2 regions of the Lysinibacillus sp. COL-1 genome follow, and region 1 is predicted to be linked to the other one. Evidence: riboswitches for the same ligand, from Rfam matches in the RefSeq annotation. Region 1 holds a riboswitch; the other holds the start of a gene.
What was found. Region 1 has a riboswitch for cobalamin ahead of AC6BKE_RS19140 (hypothetical protein). Riboswitches for the same ligand answer to the same signal wherever they lie in the genome.
Positions count from the first base shown of each region.

Region 2: it holds a riboswitch for cobalamin, as region 1 does, so the genes downstream of both, AC6BKE_RS18355 (hypothetical protein) here and AC6BKE_RS19140 (hypothetical protein) in region 1, are expected to answer to the same signal.

Region 1 is NZ_JCAWSJ010000004.1:2,171,911-2,179,936, forward strand. It holds gene mmgD (citrate synthase) at 1-162, shown strand, start outside; gene AC6BKE_RS19115 (bifunctional 2-methylcitrate dehydratase/aconitate hydratase) at 261-1,694, shown strand; gene prpB (methylisocitrate lyase) at 1,869-2,783, shown strand; gene AC6BKE_RS19125 (acyl-CoA dehydrogenase FadE) at 2,828-4,495, shown strand; gene AC6BKE_RS19130 (enoyl-CoA hydratase-related protein) at 4,512-5,297, shown strand; gene AC6BKE_RS19135 (enoyl-CoA hydratase/isomerase family protein) at 5,312-6,376, shown strand; cobalamin riboswitch at 6,512-6,699, shown strand; gene AC6BKE_RS19140 (hypothetical protein) at 6,900-7,100, shown strand; gene AC6BKE_RS19145 (hypothetical protein) at 7,140-7,796, shown strand.
Region 2 is NZ_JCAWSJ010000004.1:2,000,615-2,012,517, forward strand. It holds gene AC6BKE_RS18300 (hypothetical protein) at 1-111, shown strand, start outside; gene AC6BKE_RS18305 (thymidylate synthase) at 201-1,178, shown strand; gene AC6BKE_RS18310 (hypothetical protein) at 1,266-1,544, shown strand; gene AC6BKE_RS18315 (hypothetical protein) at 1,590-1,796, shown strand; gene AC6BKE_RS18320 (Rrf2 family transcriptional regulator) at 1,904-2,317, shown strand; gene AC6BKE_RS18325 (NAD(P)-dependent oxidoreductase) at 2,388-3,017, shown strand; gene aspA (aspartate ammonia-lyase) at 3,169-4,590, shown strand; gene AC6BKE_RS18335 (methyl-accepting chemotaxis protein) at 4,765-6,009, shown strand; gene AC6BKE_RS18340 (PH domain-containing protein) at 6,615-6,995, shown strand; gene AC6BKE_RS18345 (8-oxo-dGTP diphosphatase) at 7,213-7,686, shown strand; gene AC6BKE_RS18350 (GNAT family N-acetyltransferase) at 7,931-8,368, shown strand; cobalamin riboswitch at 8,690-8,873, shown strand; gene AC6BKE_RS18355 (hypothetical protein) at 9,102-9,824, shown strand; gene AC6BKE_RS18360 (hypothetical protein) at 9,839-10,252, opposite strand; gene AC6BKE_RS18365 (GTP-binding protein) at 10,329-11,903, opposite strand, start outside.

The DNA of each region.
Region 1 (8,026 bases):
ATGCTTGGCTTGCCAATTGAAATCTATACACCTATCTTTTTTGGCTCACGAACGATTGGCTTATGTGCTCACGTCATTGAGCAGCATGACAATAACCGATTATTTAGACCTCGTGTCCATTATATTGGCGAGCGTCATAACCTTGAAGAATTGTCGGTATAATCAAGTTTTAACAACTCGCCATAGAGCTGATGGGCATTCTGACCAATGCCTATCAGCATACTAGTATATCAAATTCATGCCTTGAAAGGAAGATATAGATGATTAAAACAAATGACATATCTAAGACAGATCAATTACTTACAGATATTGCGGATTACGTAGTAAATACAACTATTACAAGTGAAGAAGCATACGAAACGGCACGCTATGTATTATTAGATACATTAGGGTGTGGCATTTTGGCCTTACAATATCCTGAATGCACGAAACTTCTTGGCCCAGTAGTACCAGGCACAGTCGTTCCCAATGGTACACGAGTTCCAGGCACTTCCTATGTTCTTGATCCTGTAAAAGGTGCCTTTAATATCGGTTGTATGATTCGTTGGCTGGATTACAACGACACTTGGCTTGCGGCTGAATGGGGACACCCTTCCGATAATTTAGGGGGCATATTAGCTGTGGCTGATTATTTGAGTCGCGTGCGTGTTGCTGAAGGGAAAGAGCCACTTAAAATGAAAGACGTATTAGAAATGATGATACAGGCCCATGAAATACAAGGTATTCTCGCATTAGAAAATAGCTTAAATCGTGTTGGGTTAGACCATGTACTGTTTGTCAAAATTGCGACAACAGCTGTTGTGACAAAGGCATTAGGTGGCACTCATCAGGAAATTGTCAACGCCTTATCAAATGCTTGGATTGATAATTCGAGCCTACGAACATATCGCCATGCACCGAATACGGGTTCTAGAAAATCATGGGCTGCTGGTGATGCAACAAGCAGGGCAGTACACTTAGCCATGATGGCTGTGAAAGGCGAAATGGGCTATGCAACGGCCTTATCTGCACCTGGCTGGGGCTTCCAAGATGTTCTCTTTAATAAGCAAGAATTAAAGCTTGCTAGACCACTAGCATCTTATGTGATGGAAAATGTTCTATTTAAAGTTTCTTATCCAGCTGAATTCCATGCACAAACAGCTGCCGAATGTGCCGTTCATTTACACAATGAAGTGAAAAATCGTTTACAGGACATTGAACGCATTCAAATTACGACCCATGAATCCGCTATACGAATTATCGATAAGGAAGGACCTCTTAATAACCCAGCTGATCGTGATCACTGTCTTCAATACATTACAGCAATAGGGCTTATCTATGGTGATATTACAGCAGACCACTATGAAGATGAAGTGGCTGCAGATCCACGTATCGATAATTTAAGAAATAAAATGGTGGTTGTGGAAAAACCCCAATATACAATTGATTACCTAGATCCTGAGAAACGTTCGATTGCCAATGCTGTTCAAGTTTATTACAAAGATGGCACATCATCTGAGCTTATTGAATGTGAATATCCTTTAGGACACCGTTTCCGTCGTGAGGAAGCATTCCCTCAAATCATCCATAAGTTCCAGCAAAACATTAGCACCCATTATTCTCAAAAACAACACAGCAAGATTAATGAAGTTTGTGCTGATCAAGCACTTCTTGAAAATAGTGCTGTTCATGAATTCGTTAATTTATTTGTTTAACTTCTTTCAGGAAATTAAAGCCTCTGGCGAATGTCACGAATCGGGAAGGAGTTAATAAAGGATGTTAGCCTAAAATCCTCCCATCCTTGCGATAACGGCTAACTGACCTGCATCACAGCCGCTTTCGGACGTAAATATGCCGAGGCATCATTGATTATTAGGAGGTTTTTATAGATGGCGTGGATTGTAAATGAAGCAATAGCACAAAAACAATTGGCTGAACAATTTCGAACACTCATTACTCGTTCAACGATTTTACAAATCCCAGGAGCTCATGATGCAATGGCTGGCTTAATGGCTAAAAAAGTTGGCTTTGAGGCATTATATCTTTCTGGCGCTGCCTACACTGCCAGTAGAGGCTTACCTGATTTAGGCATGATTTATTCAAATGAAGTTGCACAGCGTGCGAGCGAAATTATTCGTGCGACTAATTTACCGCTGCTAGTGGATATCGATACTGGCTTTGGTGGTGTCTTAAATGTTGCCCGCACAGCTCGTGAAATGGTAGAGGCTGGAGTAGCTGCTGTACAGCTAGAGGATCAAAATCTTCCAAAAAAATGTGGTCATTTGAATGGGAAAACACTCGTTGCTCAAGAGGAAATGATACAAAAAATAAAAATGATTAAACAAATAGCTCCTACGTTAGTAATTGTTGCCCGCACAGATGCAAGGTCTGTAGAAGGTTTAGAGCAGGCTATTTTAAGAGCTAAAGCTTATGTGGCAGCTGGGGCAGATGCCATTTTTCCAGAGGCTCTCCAAACAGAAAAGGAATTTAAACATTTTGCTAGTGAGCTAGATGCTCCGTTATTAGCCAATATGACTGAATTTGGACAAACACCGTATTATACGGCTAAGGAATTTGAAAAGATGGGCTATTCGATGGTTATATATCCCGTTACATCGATGAGAGTAGCAGCCAAAGCCTATGAGCAAGTGTTTGGCTTAATAAAAAAGACAGGGACTCAAAAAGAAGCTATTGAGGATATGCAAACAAGAAGTGAATTATATGAAACCATCTCCTATTACAAATTTGAAGATTTAGATAGTGAGCTGGCGAAAACCATCTTACCTAAAGAGGAAATAAAGTAGGAGAAAAGTTTACTTTTCTCCTCTTTCTTTCAAGGAGGACTAGCATGGATACATTAGAAAACAAAAGGACCATTTTTACACCTGAGGACTTTCAGGAGGAGGAAGGGCTCATAGCAAAAACCGCAGAGCTGTTCATCAAACAAGATGTTGCCACTAATATGGCAGCTATTGAGCAGCATCAATATGACATCACTCGGCGGTTATTTCAAAAAGCTGGTGATCTTGGTTTACTAGCCATCGAAATACCCGAGGCCTATGGAGGGCTAGAACTTAATAAAAAAATTTCCGGGTTAGTTGCAGAAAGAATGGGCTATGGCAGCTCATTCAGTGTATCTTACAATATTCACGCAGGAGTCGGCACATTGCCCTATGTCTATTTTGGCGATGCGTCCCAAAAGCTGAAATACCTACCAAAGCTGGCTTCAGGTGAATGGATTGGTGCTTACGCTCTGACGGAGCCAGACGCAGGCTCAGATGCACTACATCCCAAAACAAATGCCATTTTAAACGAGGACGGCTCTGCATGGGTAATAAATGGTGAAAAGCAATGGATTACCAATGCACAGCTAGCAGATCTCTTTGTTGTTTTTGCGAAAACGAGTGAAGGCATGACTGCATTCATTGTAGAACGTACATTTAGCGGTGTATCTATTGGACAAGAAGAGGAGAAAATGGGCATTAAAGGATCCTCGACAGCTACGCTTATTTTACAGGATGTTGTCGTGCCGAGGGAAAATGTTCTTGGCGAGGTTGGAAAAGGCCATAAAGTAGCGATGAATATATTGAACATGGCACGCCTAAAGCTAGCTTTCTCCAACATCGGCACTTCCAAGCAGGCACTTCAGTTAGCTGTAACGTATGGTAGGGAACGGAAGCAATTTCACCAGCCAATCGTTCATTTTACCATGATACAGGAAAAACTTGCGGATATGGCAACCTCCATCTATGGGGCGGAAAGTGCTGCATACAGGACAGCAGGAGAAATAGATGATGCGATGGAAGTTACGGATAAAGAGTCAATGGTTCAAAAAATAGCTGATTTCGCTCTGGAATGCGCACTCAATAAAGTCAATTGCTCAGAAGTGCTTGGGAAAATTGTAGATGAAGCTGTACAAATCCATGGTGGCTATGGCTATATGCAAGACTACGAGGTTGAACGCTTATATCGTGACGCTAGAATTAGCCGTATTTTTGAAGGAACAAATGAAATCAACCGTTTAACAATGGCGAAGCTACTATATAAGAAGTATTCACAAGCAACCTCTACCGAAAATGCTCCAGTAGCATATCAACCAGCAGAAAAGAATCAGCAATACATCCGTCTTGCCAAGTACTTAATGCAAATAGCCATCGCTGTCATTGCTGACGCACAGATTCAATTGGAGCAAGAGCAGGAATATATGCGTCTGCTAGCTGATATAGTAAAAGATATTTATGTTATGGAAGCTTCTTTACTGCGGACGGAAAAGAACGCATGTGACAATATGAAACATTTGATGACAGATATTCTTTGTCAAGAAGGCTATCGTAAAATAGAAAAAAGGACAATCGACATTATTTGTGCTGCTGAAACAAATGAACAAAAGCGAAAAACAAGGTTAGATCATATTCAGCGCTTAAACATCCCACTCCATCAGAATCTCTTTATGAAAAAGCGAGAGATTGCAAGAGGGATCATCAACAATCCAAAATCGATCAGTTCATTATCATAAACAGGAGGGAAAAATCATGGTTGATACATTTGCCAATGTTAGTAAAGAAGATTCCATCACGCTTATTCATTTAAATCATCCACCAGCAAATACGTTGTCATCAGCTTCTATTGAACATCTTCGTGTCATTTTTAAAGAATTAGCTGAGGATGAAGAGACGAGAGCCATCATTGTGACCGGCTCTGGACGATTTTTTGCTGCGGGAGCAGATATAAAGGAATTTGTTGCTGCCTTTGGGCAACAGGATAGAGCATTACAAATGGCTGAGGCAGGCCAAGCGCTATGTGATGAAATTGAAGCCATGAAAAAGCCTGTTATTGCTGCTATTAATGGGCCAGCCCTTGGAGGAGGACTAGAGCTAGCGTTAGGCTGTCATTTCAGGATTGCTTCAAGTAATGCCATTGTTGGTTTACCAGAATTAAAGCTTGGCTTACTGCCGACATTCGGAGGCACTCAACGACTGAGCAGAATAACAACGCAAGCAAAGGCTCTACAATTAATTTTAACAAGCAAGCAATTAAGTGCTGATGAAGCACTACAACTAGGTATTATTCAAGTGGTGACGGAGCCAGATGAGCTTCTGCCAACTGCCAAAGCCCTTGCTCAGTCTTTTGTTGAGGGCAAAAGTATGACAAGTGTATCCCGTACAATTGAATGTATAATTCAAGGTGGGAAGGATCATCTCCAAAAAGGGTTGGAATTAGAACGAACACGCTTTGCTGAGTTATTTTTAACAGCGGATGCTAGAGAAGGCGTTCAAGCGTTTATAGACAAAAGACAGCCCAACTTTAAACATTTGTAAGGGAGGAAACTACTATGACAAATGAAGTAATATTTTCCGTCAGTGAGGGTGGCGCAGCAAGCATTACGCTGAATCGTCCTCAAGCTTTAAACTCACTTTCTATAGAAATGCTAAAGCCCATTGGTGAGAAACTAAAGGAATGGCAGGCGAATGATCAAATTCACTTGATTATTCTAAGAGGTGCTGGCGAAAAGGGCTTTTGTGCTGGGGGTGATATTAAAACACTCTATAAAGCTCGCTCCAGTCAGGAAGCTTTCCAAAATGCCGAAATCTTTTTTGAGGAAGAATATCACATAGATAGGGCAATCTATCACTACCCAAAGCCTATCATTGCTTGCCTTGATGGCATTGTCATGGGAGGTGGGGTTGGTTTAACGTATGGGGCTAGCCACCGAATTGTGACAGAGCGAACAAAATGGGCTATGCCAGAAATGAATATTGGCTTCTTTCCTGATGTTGGAGCTGCCTATTTTCTAAATAAAGCGCCTGGCTATGTAGGATATTACTTAGCTTTAACAGCTTCGATCATCCAAGCTGCAGATGTTCTCTTTGCTAATGGTGCAGATAGCTATATGACGAGCGATCATTTACACGCATTCCTCACACGCATTGAACAAACGAACTGGCATACAGTGGAAACTAGCACAGCTCTAAAGCAATTAATAGAGGACTATTCAAGTACACCAACAGCAAACAGTGAGCTTGCCAGCCTTCAAAATGAAATCGATCAACATTTCTCAAAACATACAGTGGAGAAGATAGTCGAATCCTTAGACAATGACCCAAGCAAATTTGCACAAGAAACAAAGCAGTTGCTTCTATCTAAATCTCCATCATCCTTAAAAATTACATTAAAGCAGCTGATAGATGCTCAACATAAAACGGTAGAAGAATGCTTTGCGACTGATTTAATCTTGGCAAAAAACTTTTTAAATCATGAGGATTTCTATGAAGGGGTTAGGTCTGTCGTCATTGATAAGGATCGAAATCCTCAGTATATCTATCAAACATTCGCTGATTTTACAGATGATATACTTGAAAAATTCTTTCAAGACAGTAGTGAAACCGTAAAGAAGTAAGAACAATGACATCTTCGCTCAATAAATGCTGAAACCATCTACTTGTTAAGAGGTAGGTGGTTTCTTAAGTGTTGTTCTGTAGATTTTCATAGGGTTTTGTCAGAGAACGTAGAATGATATGTTATACTATAAAAAACGGAATAAAAGGATAAAGGTACAAATTCAATAGAATTTGTTTAAAAGGGAAGAACGGTGAAAAGCCGTCGCTGTCCCGCAACTGTAATTGGGAGCACATTTTAAAAACCACTGTTATGTATGTAATGGGAAGGGAAAAATGTGTGATGATCATAAGCCAGGAGACCTGCCTTTATCTAGTACAGCCAAAACCTACGCGGATAGGGGGTGTTGAGTGTGACGAATTACCTTCATCATACTCATAGTGCGACAACCAAAAAAAGAGTCTTTATTCAATATAGACGACTTATTTTATATTGGTTGAAGAACTATGAAGTATGTCAGTCATAGCTAGCATCTTCCCATTAGGGCAAGATGTTTTTTTTATGAATAAATAGGGGTGAACAAGATGACATCACATTCAATTTCATTTTATATAAATCAGTTAAAGCAGCAAATTATGAACAACCTTTCTGGTGAGCATATTAGGCCATTACAGCTTTATATTAGGAAGTTAATAGAAGAAAACCCAAATGATTATACATCTATTAATGATGCCTATTTAACGATCAAGCATGAATTAATCGAGACATGTCATGATAGTAGATAAAAAATCTGAAGTGAAGTGAATAATTAAATGGAATGCAAAATGAACAAATCTGAAGACATAATGGACAACATAGATATGAATCAAAAAGTTTTATATAGAAAATTGGATCATTTTGAAATGGAAAGAGGCTTGGTATTAGAAAGTTTAGACATTTTTCTAAGATGGAATCAACAAACACAATACCTTTCTGAAGACAAGCTTCAAAAGCTTTGGATGAAACTGGTAAGGAAGTATAAATTCTCTCTCGATGAATGGGAAAGAACTGCTGGTCATACAAATATCCATGCTTATCTAGTGAAGGAGCAAGGACATGGGTTACAAAAGTTGATGCGCTTTTACAAAGATCGCCACGGCATAAAATGGTTGGAAAATGCATTTCATTATGGAATGTCATTGCTCATTGAAGTTGGAAAAATGCCTGGATTAGAAATGTTTTTCCTAACAAATTTAATATGTTACAGATGGGAAAAGGATTATTTAGAGGATGCAGATGTTCAACAGTTTTTTTGTCATTCAATAAATGGTAAAGTGAAGGAGGTCTATGAAAGTTTCAGGGCTTTCGATCAAGAACAGAATCTGTTAACCGCAACTACTCTCTATAAACTTTTATCAAAATATAATCCTCATTTTCAAGTGAATTCGGCAGCAACGCCTGAATTTTATAAGGAATTGTCCTTATTTGTCGAAATCGAGTAATCCATACGTTCGACATGTCAAACAGTCTATTATTCTTTAGAATATAGGCTGTTTCTATGTGAAATACGCTAGTATATTTAATGCTCATAGATCCGTAGTAACAGAAAATCTCGTACATAGTTTAGATACACAATGAATTAAGATATAAATAATAGATGGAGAAATTCCTTCGAAAGTTATGATTAAAAATAATGAATAATCAAAAAATAAAGAAGTTTAGAATCTAGATT
Region 2 (11,903 bases), 170 kb from region 1:
GTCATCGTTGGACCGATTTTATTGAATATTATCTTACTGCCCACTTTTTTCGTCACAACCGAGAGTGAAATTTCACGGGAGCTCAATAACAATTCCTATCATTCGGGCTGATGACAGCTTTATTCAACATTTGACATACGAAAATCCGCCATGTAATGGTATAATGGTCAACAGCAAAAGTGAGGAGTTGTTGAACAAAAATGATGCATCCAGAAATGGCGTACTTAAATTTACTACAACATATATTAGAAAATGGCACGAAAAAAGAAGATCGGACAGGGACAGGTACATACAGTGTCTTTGGTTATCAAATGCGCTTTGATTTAAGCAAAGGTTTCCCACTTTTAACGACAAAGCGTGTCCCTTTTAAGCTGGTAGCGAGTGAATTATTGTGGTTCATTAAAGGGGATACGAATATCCGTTATTTATTGCAACATAATAATCATATATGGGATGAATGGGCATTTAAAAAATGGGTGGAATCAGATGCCTATACAGGACCTGATATGACCGATTTTGGCCGTCGCTGTTTAGTGGATGAGTCGTTTAATGCCTTGTATCAAAAAGAGCTGGCTTCATTTTGTGAGCGTGTCTTAACGGATGACGACTTTGCGCAGCAATACGGCGATCTCGGTAATGTCTATGGCAAGCAATGGCGTCATTGGACTACATCTGATGGCCAGAGCCTTGACCAGCTACAGGATGTTATTGATCAAATTAAGCATAATCCTGACTCACGACGTATGATTGTCAATGCGTGGAATCCTGAGGATGTTATCAATGCGGGGGCAAAGGGCAGTAAAGCGGCATTACCGCCATGTCATGTGATGTTCCAGTTCTATGTGGCGAATGGTAAATTAAGCTGTCAATTAATGCAACGAAGCTTAGATACATTATTAGGCTGTCCGTTCAATATTGCTTCTTACGCTTTATTAACGCATTTAATTGCACATGAGTGTGGACTAGAGGTTGGCGAATTTATTCACAGCATTGGGGATGCTCATATTTATGCGAATCATGTGGAACAAGTGAAAGAACAGTTATCACGGGAGCCAAAGGACCTACCGACATTGCACATCAATCCAACTAAAACATCGATCTTTGATATAGAGCTTGAGGATTTATCCATTGAAGGATATGATCCGCATCCAGCTATTAAAGCACCGATTGCCGTATAATCCTAGCAGCAGCCGTCTTGGTTGCTGTTTTTTTCGAACGAAGCACTAGGTCTAACGATTTGTTTTACTAAATAGGTAAGCAGTTGGATGACTGGACGAATAGTAGTTGATTATAGTAATTATGGGATTACTAGCATTATTTGGAGCGAGTCAGTCCATTATCGTGTAGAGGTGAAAGTTGTGAAAAATACAATAGTACTTCAAGCAGATGAATGTGAGCGGCAGCCGAGTCATCAACGGCAAAAACAGAGTGCTACACAACAGGTGTGTTCTTGTAACACGAAGAAATTATCACAGCAGCAAATTCACGAAATGATGCAAATCATCGAAGAAATTCGTTTGAAAGGCTATAAAGAAACACTATAAATGTAAGCGCCTTCTAAGCTATAATGACTATGGAGGTGTTTTTTTATGAATGTAATTTTTGTCGATTCATTTTCTGGAGAAGAGTTATTACATACGGTGTCACATGATGTGGCAGGTATATTGGCTGCAACTCAGGGAGAAAGTGTGACATTTCCAGTCGGTCATTTCAAATATGAATTTCATAACTTAGATTTTTATGATGACAATGGACAAATACGTCAGGAATTAGTGATATATGTGAAGAAAATATAAACGGCGTATTTGATGTAACATAACGGAGAAAATAAATACAGGTGACAAAAAGGGCTTGCTTTTTTTTGCACCTGTAACTATAATGGTTACAACAGGTGGTGATACATATGGTGAACAGTCGATTTTCGGTGGCGATCCATATTCTTTCTCTCATTGCTACAACATCTGATAAAAGCTTACTCACGTCCGACTATATGGCTGGGAGCGTGAATACTAATCCCGTTGTTGTAAGACGTATGATTGGCGTTCTAAAAAAGGCTGGCTTACTGTCATCACATTCGGGCATGGCTGGCTATGAGCTATTAGTCGAGCCAAAGGATTTAACACTTTTAGCTATTTATCAGGCGATGAATGGGCCAGAGCAGCTTTTTGCGATTCATGATGAGCCAAACCCAGCGTGTGCAGTAGGGCGGAAAATCCAACATACATTGGAAGGTGTCTATACATCTGTTTGGCAGGCAATGGAGGAGCAATTACAAGCACAGACGCTACAGGATGTGCTGGATCAACTTCGTGCTTAGACGGAGATGGTCTTTTTGTATCCAACCTGTAACTAAAATAGTTACAACTAAATTTGAGGAGGAATAAATAATGAAAATTGCCGTAATTGGTGCAACAGGGAAAGCAGGACAAAAAATAGTAGAGGAAGCGTTACAACGAGGTCATGACGTAACAGCTATCGTTCGTTCAGCAGCTAAAGTGACAGCCGCTATTCCAGTGCTTGAAAAAGATGTCTTGGATATAACAGCAGAAGATGTGAAGGGCTTTGATGTCGTTGTGAATGCATTTGGTGCGCCAGCAGGACAAGAACAGTTACATGTAAAAGTGGGCCGTCATTTGATTTCGATTTTCAAAGGGATTGCTACAAAATTAGTTGTTGTAGGTGGTGCAGGTAGTTTATTTGTGGACCCAGAGAAAAAAGTGCGTGTGATGGAAACACCAGATTTCCCAGCAATGTACTTAGCGACAGCGCAAAATCAAGGACAAAATCTAGAGGATTTACAACAATCCTCTATTACGTGGACATTTATCAGTCCATCAGCATTTTTTGATCCAGAAGGACCACGTACAGGTCACTACACAGCAGGTGTTGACCATTTATTAGTCAATGACGCGGGTGAAAGCTATGTCAGCTATGCTGATTATGCGGTTGCTGTCGTAGATGAATTAGAAAATCCACAGCATGTAAATAGCCGTTTTACAGTGACATCGAATAAATAATAAAGGCAACCGAGCGTAGGAAATGCGCTCGGTTTTTAGCGATTTCTTTGCTTTTTTGAAGGATTTTTTTCGTTTACAGAAAAATGACTGTTTACAATACGACTTTTATTAGCTACTATCAAGTGTGAGTATTACATAAAAGGAGACGACAATGATGTCAACACAACGTATAGAAAAAGATTTTTTAGGTGAGCGCGTATTACCAGCAGAGGCTTATTACGGAATTCAAACATTACGTGCAACGGAAAACTTCCCAATTACAGGCTACACAATTCACTCTTCACTTATTAAGGCGATGGGGATTGTGAAGAAAGCAGCGGCTTTAAGTAATATGGAAGTACACCTATTATCAAAAGAAATTGGTGAGGCAATTGTCGAAGCAGCACAAGAAGTAATTGATGGCAAATGGGATGCAGAATTTCTTGTAGACCCAATCCAAGGTGGAGCAGGTACATCCATCAATATGAATGCTAATGAAGTCATCGCCAACCGTGCCCTAGAAATTTTAGGGAAAGAAAAAGGTGACTATCACACAGTAAGCCCAAACAGTCATGTTAATATGTCCCAATCAACAAATGATGCGTTCCCAACAGCTATTCATATCGCTGTTTTAAATTTAATAGATGAATTATTAGTAACGATGGATTATATGCAATCGGTTTTCCATCAAAAAGCAGAGCAATTTGCACATGTCATTAAAATGGGTCGTACGCATTTACAGGATGCCGTGCCAATTCGCTTAGGACAAGAGTTTGAAGCTTATTGCCGCGTGATTAACCGTGATATCGTACGCATTCGTCAAACACGTCCAAATTTATATGATGTGAACATGGGTGCAACGGCTGTTGGAACAGGTTTAAATGCCTTCCCAGATTACATTAAATCCGTTGATGAGCATCTTGCTGAAATTTCTGGTTTACCATTAAAAGGTGCGACACATTTAGTGGATGCAACACAAAATACAGATGCTTATACAGAAGTATCAGGCGCTTTAAAAATCTGTATGATTAATATGTCTAAAATCGCTAATGACTTACGTTTAATGGCTTCAGGTCCTCGTGCAGGCTTAGGAGAAATCCTTTTACCAGCTCGTCAACCAGGATCTTCGATTATGCCAGGTAAAGTCAACCCAGTTATGCCAGAGGTACTGAACCAAGTTGCCTTCCAAGTGATTGGTAATGACCATACGATTTCACTAGCATCTGAAGCTGGACAATTAGAATTAAACGTAATGGAGCCTGTTTTAGTGTTTAACTTAATTCAGTCCATTAGCATTATGAATAATGTTTTCCGTGCGTTTACGGAAAATTGCTTAAAAGACATCGAAGCAAATGAAGAACGCATGAAAGAATATGTAGAGAAAAGTGTAGGGGTACTAACGGCTGTCAACCCACATATTGGCTATGAAGTAGCAGCACGTCTTGCGCGTGAAGCAATTCTAACAGGTCGTTCTATTCGTGAGCTTTGCATTGAAGAAGGTGTCTTAACAAACGAACAATTAGACTTAATATTAGATCCATATGAAATGACACACCCAGGTATTGCTGGCTCTAGTATCATGAATTTAAAATAATTCCAACATCAAGACTGTAGACATGCTTTACGAGCTGTCTATAGTCTTTTTTTATGCAGTCATCAATAGACTTGTGTCTTTGTTCTTATAAAAGAGAGCGTATCCTTATGATTTTTAGGATTTTTCAACTATAATAATGGTATGGAAGACATATTTTAGTTGGGGGAATTTGGAATGAGTTTGCGAAAAAAGAGTTTACTTGGCTTTGCAGTTTTAAATGTCTTAATGATTATTATTCTCTTTATTGATTTAGCCAATGTAACGACATTAGAATGGCTTTCGACTGTATTAACCATCGTAGGAATAGCCATTACATTAGCTTACACCGTATATGTTCATTACAAAGTGATACAGCCTATCAAACAATTAACAGAGGCTGCACAGGGTATTACGGCAGGCCAATTAGATACAGTTGTCATCGAGGTTCGTGACAAGAGTGAGATTTCTCAGCTAGCGCAATCCTTTTTAGAGATGCAGGAACAATTACGCACAATGACACAAAAAATTGCGCACAGCTCTACAGATTTATCAGCAAGCATCGAAGAATTATCCGCAAGTACGAATGAAATTACGGTAGCTGTGGAAGAAGTCGATCAACAAATGGAGAAAACGTCAGAGGGCTTGAAGCAAGCGGCACAATCTGCCAATGATAGTGCTAATGCTATGCAAGAAACGGTCGATGGAATCGGACGAATTACGGAAGCCACTCAGGATGTGTTTGATCATGCAAAAGATGCCAATGAGATTGCAGGAAATGGAGCGAATATTTTACATGTGGCGAAGGAACAAATGAAATTTATTTCTTCTTCAACCGAAAAAACGAGCGGACTCATGCAGCAATTATCCAATAAAATGACAGATATTAAATCGATGACTGAGATGATTACAGCTATTACGGACCAAACGAATTTATTGGCATTGAATGCCGCCATTGAAGCAGCTCGAGCTGGAGAACATGGGAAAGGCTTCGCAGTTGTGGCAGAGGAAGTGCGTCAATTAGCAGAGCAATCCAAGCATTCTGCTACACAAATCGTGGACTTAGTAGTGGGCATTGAAACTGACACGAAACAGGTAGCATCCTCAGTGGAGGAGGATTTAAAAAATGTTCAGCAGGGTGTCTATGTCATTGATGAAGCAACAAAATCCTTTGGCACGATTTCACAGCATGTTAGTCAAATGACGAGCCAGCTTGAAGATATTTCAACAACAGCTGAACAGCTTTCTAGCAGTGCCAATGAAGTAGCTTCCTCTGTGACAACGATTGCTAATGGTATGGGTAAGCTATCGCATTATACAGAGGCTGTTTTACATTCAATGGATGAGCAAACAGCCTCAATGCAAGCTGTCAATCATGTGACACAGGATTTAAGCGTACAAGCTGATAATTTACAAAAGCTAACAAATCAATTTCAGGTTTAAGCAAGAAAAACATATTTTCAAGGTTTTTTAGCCCTGAATAGTTATCTAAGAACAAGATGATTTTGCCTCCACAGATAGCTATGCACAAAGGTGGTTTCAGGCGATAGATAAGTAATTTGAAATGCACTTCCTGTCATTAGAATGGGAAGTGTTTTTTATTGGCGGACCAACGTAATTAATTTCTTAGTGAAATCCTTAGAGATCACGTAGATTGTATGCGTAACCTTAACCTACATTCAGCTACTGATTTGTCCTTTTTCACCTTACCAAAGGTGATAGCCATATTTGTTTCTAGCCGTATCCTCTATTTACACCATATTGACAACACCTTCATTTTTGACAGCTGTTGCCATCGCTTCTTGGAATAATATGAGTGATTCTTCATTCCCATACTCTTTAAAAAAATCGCTATTTACCTTACCAAAAGAGATGCTAACCTTAACTAGCTCGCCCTCTCTTCATCACAGCCTAAACAATAGCTAGTAGAGAGCCTATGATTACGTGCAATGCTTCGCCTTTATAGACTCAATAAAACCATTATTTCCTGTCGTAGCGCTATCTTCTTTGTAATACATTAAATAAATGACAATGAAAGGGGCCAGGAGATGGGCTTATTTGATGGATTAATCGGCAATGCGAGCGAGGTGAATTTAGAAAAATTACAGGAGGAGGTCCGTGATTTATTGATTCCAAACGAAACAATCAAAAATGCCTATAAAATTATAAGAGACACGTTTATTTTTACGAATAAACGATTAATCCTTATCGATAAGCAAGGGGTGACTGGCAAGAAAACCGAATATCATTCCATCCCCTATAAAAATATCGTTCATTTTTCAGTAGAAACAGCCGGGACATTTGATTTAGATGCAGAGCTCAAAATATGGGTGTCAGGCAGTTCGTTACCGATTCAAAAAAACTTCAACAAGGCGACGAATATTTACAAAGTGCAAAGTGTTTTAGCGCAGTATGTTTTGGGGACGTAATGTATGGTACTAAAAGCCCGCATTTATGCGAGGCTTTTTTGTTGTGCAAAGAAAGGATGATAAAGATGAGGAAATACCTTGTGAAGGGTGTAAGGGATTCCAGTTCCGATTACGAAACAGGCACATAATGTAGAGAAGGTGTTAAGAGATAATAAAGTTGTTTAACTAAGAAGGACACATATATGGTAATATTTATTTAAAAAAGATGGAGTGAATTATGAGTAATTCTATTAATTATAAAATATGGACGGTGTGTATGATTCAAAGTGAAGAGAAGGTTTTACTTCTGGATAGACAGCACGACCATTTCAAAGGTTTTATTCCACCGGGTGGTAAAGTTGAATTTCCTGAAAGTATTGTAGAAAGTGCTATCAGAGAAGTAAAAGAAGAAACGGGGTTAGAAGTTAGAAACCTTATTTATAAAGGGCTTTATGAATATGTTAATCCAGTCGCAAAAGATAGATATATGATATTTAATTACATAACAAAGGATTTCAAGGGTGAACTCTTGAAGGATGCTCCAGAGGGGAAAGCGGTTTGGGTAGATATAGAGAACGCATATAAACTTCCTATGCAGCCATCGATACGGAGAAGATTTCCTTTATTTTTTCAAGATGGAACATTTGAGATTCAAGTTGAATGGAACCACGAAGAAAATAAAGAAGGGAAAGTTACTATACGTCACACCTAAAACTTGTTATTGGACTGACAGGGGGCAATCGTTCAATAGAGCAGTCGCTTTTCAATAACATCGAGGTCAGTTCAATACATATATATGTGAAGAATAAATAATGGGGCTTAAATTTACCCACTTTGTTAAATAGTTTAACTTTCAATATCTAAATGGTAGAGAGGGATTAAGAATAGCTAGAGAAAATTCTAAAATAAAAGGTGCTTGACCGTCCTTTTGTTTATTTAACGAACGGTGCATATTGTTGAAGAAGAAATTTTATAATAGTGATTTATTAAAGAATAGGGAAGCGGCAGTAACCATGAACTACATAATCAGATTAGCGAATGAAAACGACTTATCGGGTTTATGGGATAGTAGAAATAATAAAGATCTATTCACGGATTATTTAAAGCAATTTGCAAAAAAGGAATTATATTTGGTAATTGCTGAACAAGACGCACTTATATTAGGTTTTGGAGTTCTTAAATTAAAAGGTACTTTGCTTCCTAAATTAAGTGACCTATATGTAAAAGAGGATTATCGTGGTAATGGTATAGGTTCAGACTTAATGAGGTATAGAGAAAATATTGCAAAGAGTTTAGGACATTCTGAAATATTTGTGAGTGTTGGCCCGATAGAAAATCCCAACATGATAAAGTTAATTAGCAAACACGGTTACGAACCTATCTCTTACCTATAATAAAACCTACACAAGAATTGATTTCAAGAAGTTGTTGAACTAACGGGGCTAGTTGAACAAGATTTAAACAACTTTAAAGAGCCTTCTTATAATATAATTTTTGTATTTTTTGATTAGAAATAACTTTATTATCATTTTACAGAAAGCAATTAAAGAGATGCTCAGTGTGACATGAGGAAAACCTAGTATTCTATGCATCCATTTTACATGGAATTATTTTGAAATAATTAGTATTTTCTAGCATAAATTGACTTTGGACATACAATACTTTACAATGATTAGCTAAGGAATAGAGAATTTTCGCAAATTTCCTTACCAACTGAATAGCGTGTAGTAATAGGTGTAAATTGCGTGCAATTTGCTTAAAAGGGAAGTCGGTGCGAATCCGACACTGTCCCGCAACTGTAAATGTGAGCGACTTTTCAGCAACCACTGTCAAATGATGGGAAGGAGAAAAGTGGCAATGACCATGAGTCAGGATACCTGCCTGTTACGAGTACACACCAGTAACCTACGAGGAATAGGAGGTGGCATGTTGACAAAACAGAATGCTCTGTTCGTCACGGTACGTCAAACGCCCAAAGTAAATGAAGGGGTTCGCAATCGGGCTCATTTACACATACTTAGGGTTTGTTTGGCATTGGGTGATGAACGAAGATAAGCGAAGGATTTCCTCAAAAATGGTAGGAAGTCCTTTTTGTTTTGACATTATGTACGCAAAGGGGATGCATGTATGACTTCTTTAGATATGACCATTTGTAAGCAGCCACGCACAGAAGTTGCCAAGAAAGCGAAAACAAGAATGGCGGTCGAATCATTGATTGACCAATTATTAGCAACGAAGCTGATCCGCAATGATCGCTTCTTTGAGCAAATTTTATATAATAAAGAAATTATTTGGATACAAAATGGGGATGTGGACGGGCATCTTTTTGCGAAGGCAGCGGTAACCGATCAACTGAAAACGAAGACCAATAGCTTTATGATGTATATGCCGACTAACCCGATTGTCTATGAGGTTAACGGGGAGCCATACCATTTAATTACACGCATTGATTCCACACGTGCCAAGCCCAATCTTGACCGTCTGTCACTGGAGCCAAAGCCTGTTTTAAGTGCAGCACGTGTCAATGATGTATTATGCTCGATTGTGATGCGTTTTTATGAAACATATATCCACGATTTAGCGCCTCAACATGATAAGTTAATAGCCTTTGTGCAGCAGGAATATGCCCAATTTATTGAAGCGGTTCAGGCATTAAATGATTACCATTTCAACTGGCATCCACGTGGCAACGGTCACGAGCTATTGCTGCAATTAATTGATCAACTGCAAATTTTAAAAAGTTATCCTGGTAAAGTGCTAGTTGATTTCACAAACACGCATGACTACGTGATTGTCGAGCCTGCATACCTTGTGCACAGTCCTACAAAGAAAGCAGTAGGTGCATTATAAACTCAAGCCCTCCATCAAACGGAGGGCTTGTTTTTATTTATTTGAAGGGTAGGGGGTAAATACTCTCGTTCGAGCAAGGAATACTCGCGGAAGGAGATGAAATACTCTCGTTCGAGCAGCGAATACTCGCGGAAGGAGATGAAATACTCTCGTTCGAGCAGCGAATACTCGCGGAAGGAGATGAAATACTCTCGTTCGAGCAGCGAATACTCGCGGAAGGAGATGAAATACTCTCGTTCGAGCAAGGAATACTCGCGGAAGGAGATGAAATACTCTCGTTCGAGCAGGGAATACTCGCGGAAGGAGATGAAATACTCTCGTTCGAGCAACGAATACTCGCGGAAGCAGATGAAATACTCTCGCTCGAGCGGGGAATACTTGCGGAAACAGATGAAATACTCTCGCTCCAGCAAGGAATACTCGCGCAAACAGGGTAAATACTCTCGCTCGAAGCAAGTAAACACCCGCGCAAGCAAACGGCTTCGCTCGAGCAGGATCACCTACTTACAGACAATGCATGGCTGCTTGTGCCTCGTGCCAAGGAACAGAATATCCTTTGCCCTTCGCACAAAAGATGCTGGAGGAGCTGTATTCTGGGTCGGCATTTTTATCGTAGCCAATCTGTGCAATAACTGCCTCTGCATTATGACACACATCATAGCCATCAAATTGGAGTGTGAGTGCGCCCTTACCATTGGTATAGGCCGCAAAGGTTGTGCTATAGCTCATTAGGGTGGCGACGGGCGCTCGTCCCGTTAGCACAACATCTGTTTCGGATAAGATGGGGTCATCGAATGTGCCAGCAGCTTGCTGTATGTCGCTCATCATGCGGCCGATAAAGTCGTTCGAAGCCTTCATTTTAAAGCGATAATAGGGTTCAAGCAGGATGTTCTGTGCTTGCTCAAGTCCTTGACGTAGCGCACGGAAACTAGCTTCTCGGAAATCGCCGCCCGATGTATGTTCATTATGTCCGCGACCTGTTAGCAGTGTAAAATGAACATCTGTCAGAGGGAAGCCTGTGAGTAAGCCATGGTGATCACGCTCAAACAGGTGCTTTTCAACAAGGCGTTGGTTGCCTACCGATAAATGATCCGCATGGCAGGCATTGCTAAATGTATTACCTACTCCTCGCGGATTGGGCTTCATTAGTAAATGAACTTCTGCATAATGCTTGAGGGGCTCAAAATGACCATAGCCTGTCACCGTCGTCACAATGGTTTCCATATATAAAATTTGGGGCTCGCCAAAGGAGACCGTTAATGAAAAACGCTTCATTAACACTTCTATCAGTACCTCCAACTGAATAACGCCCATAATGTGCACATGGATTTCCTGGAACTTTTCCTGCCAAACCACACGTAAGGAAGGCTCTTCTGCTTCTAGTAAACGGAAAATTTGTAACACTTCCTTGATATGCTGATGGCCCTCATATTGAACCTTTGCCTGTAGCGTTGGGACAAGCTCATAGGGCTGTGACAGCATAGTAGTGCCGATGCGGTCTCCAATATTGGCCTGACTAAGTCCTTTAACAGCAAAAATCTCTCCCGCTTCAACCTTTTGGACGGTATCAAAGCGACTGCCATTATAGAGGCGAATTTCAGTCACTTTTTCTGTCACTTCTTCAAACGAAAATTCATCCCGAACATGTAAAACGCCCTTGATAGCCTTCATAAATGTTAAACGCTGGTGGCCGTCATGACGAATTTTAAAAACCTCCCCCTCAAACGGTGCATTCACTTCAAAATGGGTGTCTGTTAATAGAGGGAGCTGGGCAAGCAATTCCTTGATGCCCTCATCCTTTAGGGCAGACCCTGTAAAGCAGAGGAAGGCACATTCCTTTTGAATCATGGTCTGTAGCTGAGTAAGACATTGCTCATGCTCCAATGACTCATTCAAAAAGGCATCGAGCAGCTCTTCATTACGCTCAGCCAACCATTCCATGATGCTGCTTGAAACATAATCAGTACGAAGCGGTTCATCGACGAACAGCACCTGCTGGGAACAATCCTTGCGGAGCTGTGTCATAACGGCCTCCACATTGGCTCCTTCGCGATCAATTTTATTGATAAAGAAGAATGT